2 regions of the Virgibacillus dokdonensis genome follow, and region 2 is predicted to be linked to the other one. Evidence: predicted binding sites of a transcription regulator. Region 2 holds the regulator's gene; the other holds the start of a gene.
What was found. Region 2 encodes LexA, which represses DNA repair genes until DNA is damaged. Its sites were predicted from a motif close to CGAACATATGTTCG; they were not measured.

Region 1: the regulator LexA is predicted to act here: its motif matches at 2,135-2,148, upstream of B2C77_RS09290 (YhjD family protein).

What each region holds. Positions count from the first base shown of each region.
Region 1 covers NZ_LT745763.1:1,672,887-1,676,316, reverse strand. Annotated here, with positions in the region: one part of gene B2C77_RS09300 (IS3 family transposase) at 1-567, shown strand, start outside; gene B2C77_RS21645 (hypothetical protein) at 801-965, opposite strand; gene B2C77_RS09295 (hypothetical protein) at 1,195-2,004, opposite strand; gene B2C77_RS09290 (YhjD family protein) at 2,162-2,548, shown strand; gene B2C77_RS09285 (IS30 family transposase) at 2,664-3,430, shown strand, end outside.
Region 2 covers NZ_LT745763.1:2,159,554-2,162,983, reverse strand. Annotated here, with positions in the region: gene B2C77_RS11720 (MerR family DNA-binding transcriptional regulator) at 151-336, shown strand; gene B2C77_RS11715 (hypothetical protein) at 324-956, shown strand; gene lexA (transcriptional repressor LexA) at 1,037-1,660, opposite strand; gene B2C77_RS11705 (YneB family resolvase-like protein) at 1,938-2,582, shown strand; gene B2C77_RS11700 (DUF896 domain-containing protein) at 2,771-3,004, shown strand; gene tkt (transketolase) at 3,105-3,430, shown strand, end outside.

The DNA of each region.
Region 1 (3,430 bases), 490 kb from region 2:
AAAAAATATCGCTCTTACAAAGGAAAGGTTGGCAATATCGCACCAAATATTTTAGATCGGAACTTTAATGCCGAAAAGCCAAATCAAAAATGGGTAACGGATATTACAGAGTTTAAATTATTTGGGGAGAAACTCTATCTTTCACCTATACTGGATTTATATAATGGGGAAATCATTGCCTATACAATCGACTCTAGACCTACTTATTCACTTGTATCGGAAATGTTGGAGAAATCATTTAAACGGTTATCAGAGGAAGATGCACTGCTTATTCATTCGGATCAAGGCTGGCATTATCAAATGAAACAATATCAGCACGCCTTGAGAGAAAGATTGATTACGCAAAGTATGTCACGTAAAGGCAACTGTTATGATAATGCCGTTATTGAAAACTTCTTTGGCATTATGAAATCAGAATTTCTTTATTTAAATGAATTCGAAAGTATAGAGCATTTTAAGCAAGAGCTAGAAAAATATATAGAATACTATAACAACAAACGAATCAAGGCAAAACTAAAAGGCCTGAGCCCGGTACAATACCGAATTCAGACTTTAATAGCTGCTTAGTAAAATTATCTGTCTAACTTTATGGGGTCACTTCAGAAACTGGTGGTTTGACCCAGCCCTATACATAAATGAATAGGCTTTTTCATCTAAAATAAGCAAGGGTATCTAGTTTTATCAACATAATGTTTAAAAACTAGCGAAAGACGTGTATCATGTTCACCTACCATTGAGGGCGACTTATGTTATTTTGTGCCGTGGGATGTGAAGTAGTAAAACAATCACTAGCTTAAAAATTATAATTTCATTTTCTTGGATGTCACTAATTTGAAAATGCCCCACGCCATTAAAGATACTATAAAACTTTCTAGCAAGGTTCTACCGCTTAATTTAACAGTTAAAAACGCAAATATAATAAAAGTACCATTTCCTAGAATCGCTTGTATAGAACCCTCTTTCAATGTTAATCACCTCCTTTTTCCCTAATTGTAACAATTGAAATCTTTCTTTTCTTACAAAGATCACCACATGCCTTTAACTCGTCTCGATTATGATTGCAGGAGGTGTTTTTATTATGAGCAAAAGCTTGCTATGTATTGAATGTTTAGAAACACGATTTTCATCCTGAGTTTTTACTCATGTTTATTTTTATTTGTTTTATGAAAATTAGACCGAATCGCTTGATTTGTTTTAAAGGTTGGCAAAAAGAATGCGCAAGCCAGAAAAATACCAAAGAAAATTAAAGGTTGATTCCCCGATATAAACCACTCCGTGCAATATATAGATGATTGATAATCCTACTACAAGCGTGATATTATCTCTTATATTTATTGCTTTTATTCTTTTTTCATCGTTATAATAAGATCTAATCTTTTTTGCTGTTAAATATAAATAAATCGCCAAAAATAGAAATACAATTAAAAGAACAATCCACCTGTTTTTTACTCCGAATAAATCAAACGATATAATGCCTCCAAATACTAATACAATTATTAAAACTTTAGAATACCCCATATAAACAACAGATTGAACACTTTTACTAGTTTCACTAGAAGATTTATCATTAAAGTAATCATCAATCAAATCATTAAATTCTTCCTTTGTTAAGCAATCCTCTTCTACATCTTTTTGTTGAAAATGACTTAACAGCTTTTTCATCCTCACTTCAACATAAATATTTATCATCATGAAAATGATGCCTACACCAAATAGATAAATATATGGGATATGAACTAAGTTACTTAGTGCAAAAAAATTAAAAAATAAAACAAAACACCGTGACATAAAATCTATAATGGACAATTTCCTAACCGTTCCACTTAGTATCTTCTTTGAATTCTCTATCATTGAAGTTGTAAAGAGAATAGAGATAAAAGGGGTAAAAAACCACAGAGCTGCAATGCTATTTAATCCAAAGAGATATACAAGTAGGATCAGAATAAAATTGTTTATATGAAAAACTGTATTATAAAACATCAAAATATTTAGTTTTCTATTCATTTTTACATATTCCTCTCCATCATCTTACTCAAGATCCATATTTTATGAAAATGATACCACGTTAATTTGCTTCATACTTTACGTATACCATTTATTGTAATTGATAAAAATTAATTAGTTACTTATAATAAGAACAAACGTTCTAAAAGGTGATAAAATGAATAGAGAACTCAAACAACTCGCTGTGAACTTTATAGCCATGCCTCTTGCAATAGCTGTATTTAAACACGACCAACAATATTTTGATGGTTTTCAAGATCCCGACTTTTATCTGGACTTTACGGATGAAGCCATTAGACTTATTGGAATAGATTTAGCTGCCACTAAAAGGCAACTGTATAGCCAATACCATTTGGATATTAAAAGGATTGGCAAAGCCACATATAAGTGGCAGCATAAAAATAAAACCGGGGTTTGGGAATATACGCCACATCAACTGCGAGAAATGACCGCTAAAATTTGTACCAGATATTTATATAAGGCTGTGGGCTTTGAGCAAAAGAGAGCGACTTATGTTAATTTTATACCGCCGGATGTGGAGTAATAAAATGGTGTATTTAATAAATTCCTAGATTGTAAAATTAAGCGAGACACCAAAAAAGACATGTCATGATATACTCAACGAATAACCAACCAAAGTTAAGGAGAGTGTATCTGACATGTCCTACACCCATCTTACCAAAACAGAACTGGTATTCATAGAGGAATATCATGAATTCGGCCTTTCTGGTCGAAAAATTGCCAATAAATTAAAGCGTGGCCATGAAGCTGTTTATCGTGTTATTAGACAACTGAAAGAAGGACTTACTGCGATAGACGTTTATCTACAATATCAAGCGAATAAAGCGACATGTGGTCGTAAAAAGATTCAATTAACACCTAACGAAAAAGCCTATATTCATGAAAAAGTCCGCGATGGCTGGACGCCTGATGTAATAATCGGACGAAACGAAAAGACTATCTCCTGCAGCATGCGCACGCTTTATCGAAAGTTTTCATCAGGCGAATTTAACCAAAATGATTTACCTATGCAAGGCAAACGCAAACCAAATGGTCACCAGGAAAGAAGAGGAAAACAAAAATTTCGCCGCACCATCCTTGATCGTGATCACGATCACCCAAATTACAAGAAAGAATTTGGTCATCTAGAAGGAGATACCATTGTGGGACGTCATCACAAGAGCGCTGTCATCACGCTTGTTGAGCGTTTAACAAAATGCATCATCGCAATTAAACCAGCTGGTAGACAGGCAACCAATATTGAAACATCGCTCAATCAATGGTTTGAGCGATTACCTAAACACTTATTTAAGTCCATTATCTTTGACTGCGGGAAAGAGTTTTCCAATTGGAAATCCATCAGCAATGAACAAGATGTTGATATTTATTTTGCAGATCCTGGAACGCCATCCCAAAGGGGGCTAAA
Region 2 (3,430 bases):
TTCTTCTTTTTTGTCTTGTTAAGTAGCGTTTCGTCTGTTGATAAATTTAGAATTGTAACGTATTCTGTAGTATGTTAGATAACATCTACAGATAGTAGAGGTACCTTATGCTAGTCGCTTTTAAAGACAAAACAAAGGAGATTTTAACATATGGCTGAGAAATATTTTAAAACAGGAGACATAGCCAAATTTCATGGAGTGTCTAGTGATACAGTGCGCTATTACGATAAAGAGAATTTAGTTACTCCTTCTGTTGTTAAAGATAATAAATATAGGTATTATTCTTTGAATGACGCTTTGAAGTTTAGTAATGTAACACTTGGTTGCGTGAATTAGGTGTACCTTTAAAAACAATTAAGAACTGGCTTGATTATAAAGATTTGACAGATGTATCGAAATTTAACGAGAGTTATTTAGAGACATTATTGCTAGAGAGAGAGTTATTAGATAAAAAAATCTATTTTTTACAAGAGTTAAATAGAAGGCTAGCCTCTTTTCAAACAAAACCAAATATGTGGGAAGTGGTTAAGGATAATTATATATTTACCTGTGATGGATTTAACTTTACAGCTGATGATAAAGGCTTCAATATTAATGAATCCAATCTGTATGACTCCCAAGAAGATGTTTTTTGGAATAAGACTTCGATGATTGTTTATCAAAACAACTTAAGAGATTTTCATCATCCTAAAAAAGGAGAAGTATATTGCTCTAACATTATTTCTAGTATCGATCAAGATATCAAAAAAATTAGTTTTCCAACAGCACTTCGTTATAATTTTGTCGGGAATCCTTTTTCTGATATGAGAAAGATGCAAGAAATATTGAATGAAGCAAAGGAACATGCCATTACACATCAGTTGCGTCTAGAAGAATACTGCTATTCATTGTTTTATCTATCACAAATTAAGGAAAAGAGCCCCGTTTACTATGTGCATATTTATTGTCCTGTCTAATATACGGGGGAATGATGACAAAACAAAATTCATAGTAACCCAATATTTATACACAAAAAAAACTGCCAACTGGCAGTTTTTTAGTGTATATGTCGATACAATCCAATAACCTTCCCTAAAATGGTTACATTATCGTATATAAGCGGCTCCATGGTTGCATTTTCTGGTTGTAATCGTATATGATCTTTTTCTTTAAAAAAACGTTTTACGGTTGCTTCATTATCTGCTGTCATTGCAACAACAATTTCGCTATTTTGTGCTGTGTTTTGCTGTTTAACGATTACCATATCTCCATCTAAAATTCCAGCTTCAATCATACTCTCTCCTTCAATTACTAAAACAAATAGACTATCATCAGGATTAGCCGTATTTGCAGGAAGCGGAATATATTCTTCAATATTTTCTACAGCTGTTATGGGCAAGCCTGCTGTTACTTTCCCGATAACAGGCGCATAAAGTGCTTCTTCTTTTGGAATAGGATTCTCTTCTTCCAAATGTAAGATCTCAATTGCTCTTGGCTTTGTAGGGTCACGTCTAATATAGCCTTTGTCTTCAATTCTAGCTAAATGCCCGTGAACAGTCGAGCTAGACGCTAAACCCACAGCCTTGGCAATTTCTCTTACAGATGGTGGATACCCTTTTTGCATTACTTCATCTTTTATATAGTCTAATATCATTTGTTGCCTTTTGGAAAGTTTAGTCATGAATCTATCACCTCGCGCATAATATTAATTAACCTTAGTTTACCATTAGATAAAACTTCGCGCAAACATTCGTTCGAAAAACACTTGACAAGGTCACGCGTTCGGTTATAATAGGGGTAGAAAGCGAACAAAAGTTCTATATTGTATAAGGAGGGCTATTAGATGTTTCAAAAACTGACCAAAACAGACGCATTCTATCTTGTAGCTTTTGCATTAACATTAGGTTTCTTATATTATTCTATTATAATGAGTTAATATGATAGAAGGAGTAAACATTGTGAAGGCAGTTGTATATTGTAGGGTAAGTACTGACAAAGAAACTCAAGAAACATCATTAATAAGACAGAAACAGGAATTGGTTAAACTGGCAGCTGAATATCAACTTACTGTGGTAGCGTGTATACAAGAGCAAGAGAGCGGATATAGTATTGATCGAGATGGGATATTTAAGATGTTAGAGATTTTTTCTCAAAAAAGGGCAGATTGTTTATTGATTCAAGACGAGACTCGTTTAGGTAGGGGGAATACAAAAATTGCCCTTTTTCACCAGCTGCTGAAATTACATATTCCTATTTATACAAGCTTTCATGGAGGGAAGTTAGAGTTATCGGAAGCAGATTCCATGGTGTTGCAGATCGTTGGGATTGTGGAGGAGTATCAACGCAAAATACATAATATAAAGATAAAAAGAGGGATGAAGCAGGCAATTGCAAAAGGATATGATCCCACCTTAAATCTTTCGAATAGAAATGAAGCTCCAGGAAGGCAAAGATTAGAATTTCCTGTTGAAGAAGTCATTAATTTACGACAAAATGGTCTGACGTTTAAAGAAATTGCTGATACATTAAATGGTCTAGGTTACAATGTATCAAAGGCTACTGTTCATAGACGCTATCAAGAATATGAAAGCAAACAAAAATAAAGGTATTCTCAGGAGGACAAGTTCTTTGCCCTTCTCTTTTTTATATGGTACTGTAAAGGAATCATGTTGATAAGCACACCTGTTTTATATCAATGACATCTATTGTACAATGAAAGAGAGTGCAATTTTGTCACCGAAAACTTATGATTTAACAGAATAAAAATATACGCATGAGGGAGGGTAGATGGATGCTCTCAAAAGGTAAGATCGAACGTATTAATGAGCTTGCAAGAAAATCCAAAGTGGACGGACTAACTATTTCTGAACAAAACGAACAAAAAAAATTACGCCAGGAATACTTACAGAGTGTAAGAAAATCTTTTAAAAATCAGTTTAAAACAATGAAAGTAGTTGATCCAGAGGGAAATGATGTAACACCGAAAAAAGTAAAAGATTTACAAAAAAAGCATAACAAGAAGTAGCAATACCTATTTTGTTATAAGTGCATGATTTCACTTGTAGCAAAGTAGGTTTCATTATAGAATGAATATAGGCATAATTATGAAAGGAGTTTACACTGAAATGGCAAATACAATTGAGCAACAATCTATTAATACAATCCGTACATTGTCTATTGACGCTATTGAACATGCAAATTCTGGGCACCCAGGTCTACCAATGGGGGCAGCGCCAATGGCTTATACGTTATGGACCGAATTTATGAACCATAATCCTAAAAATTCAAAATGGTTTAATCGTGATCGATTTATTTTATCGGCAGGCCATGGGTCTATGTTATTATACAGTTTACTACATTTATCAGGTTATCAAGTATCTATGGATGATTTAAAATCCTTTCGACAGTGGGGATCTAAGACTCCTGGACATCCTGAAGTTCATCATACGGA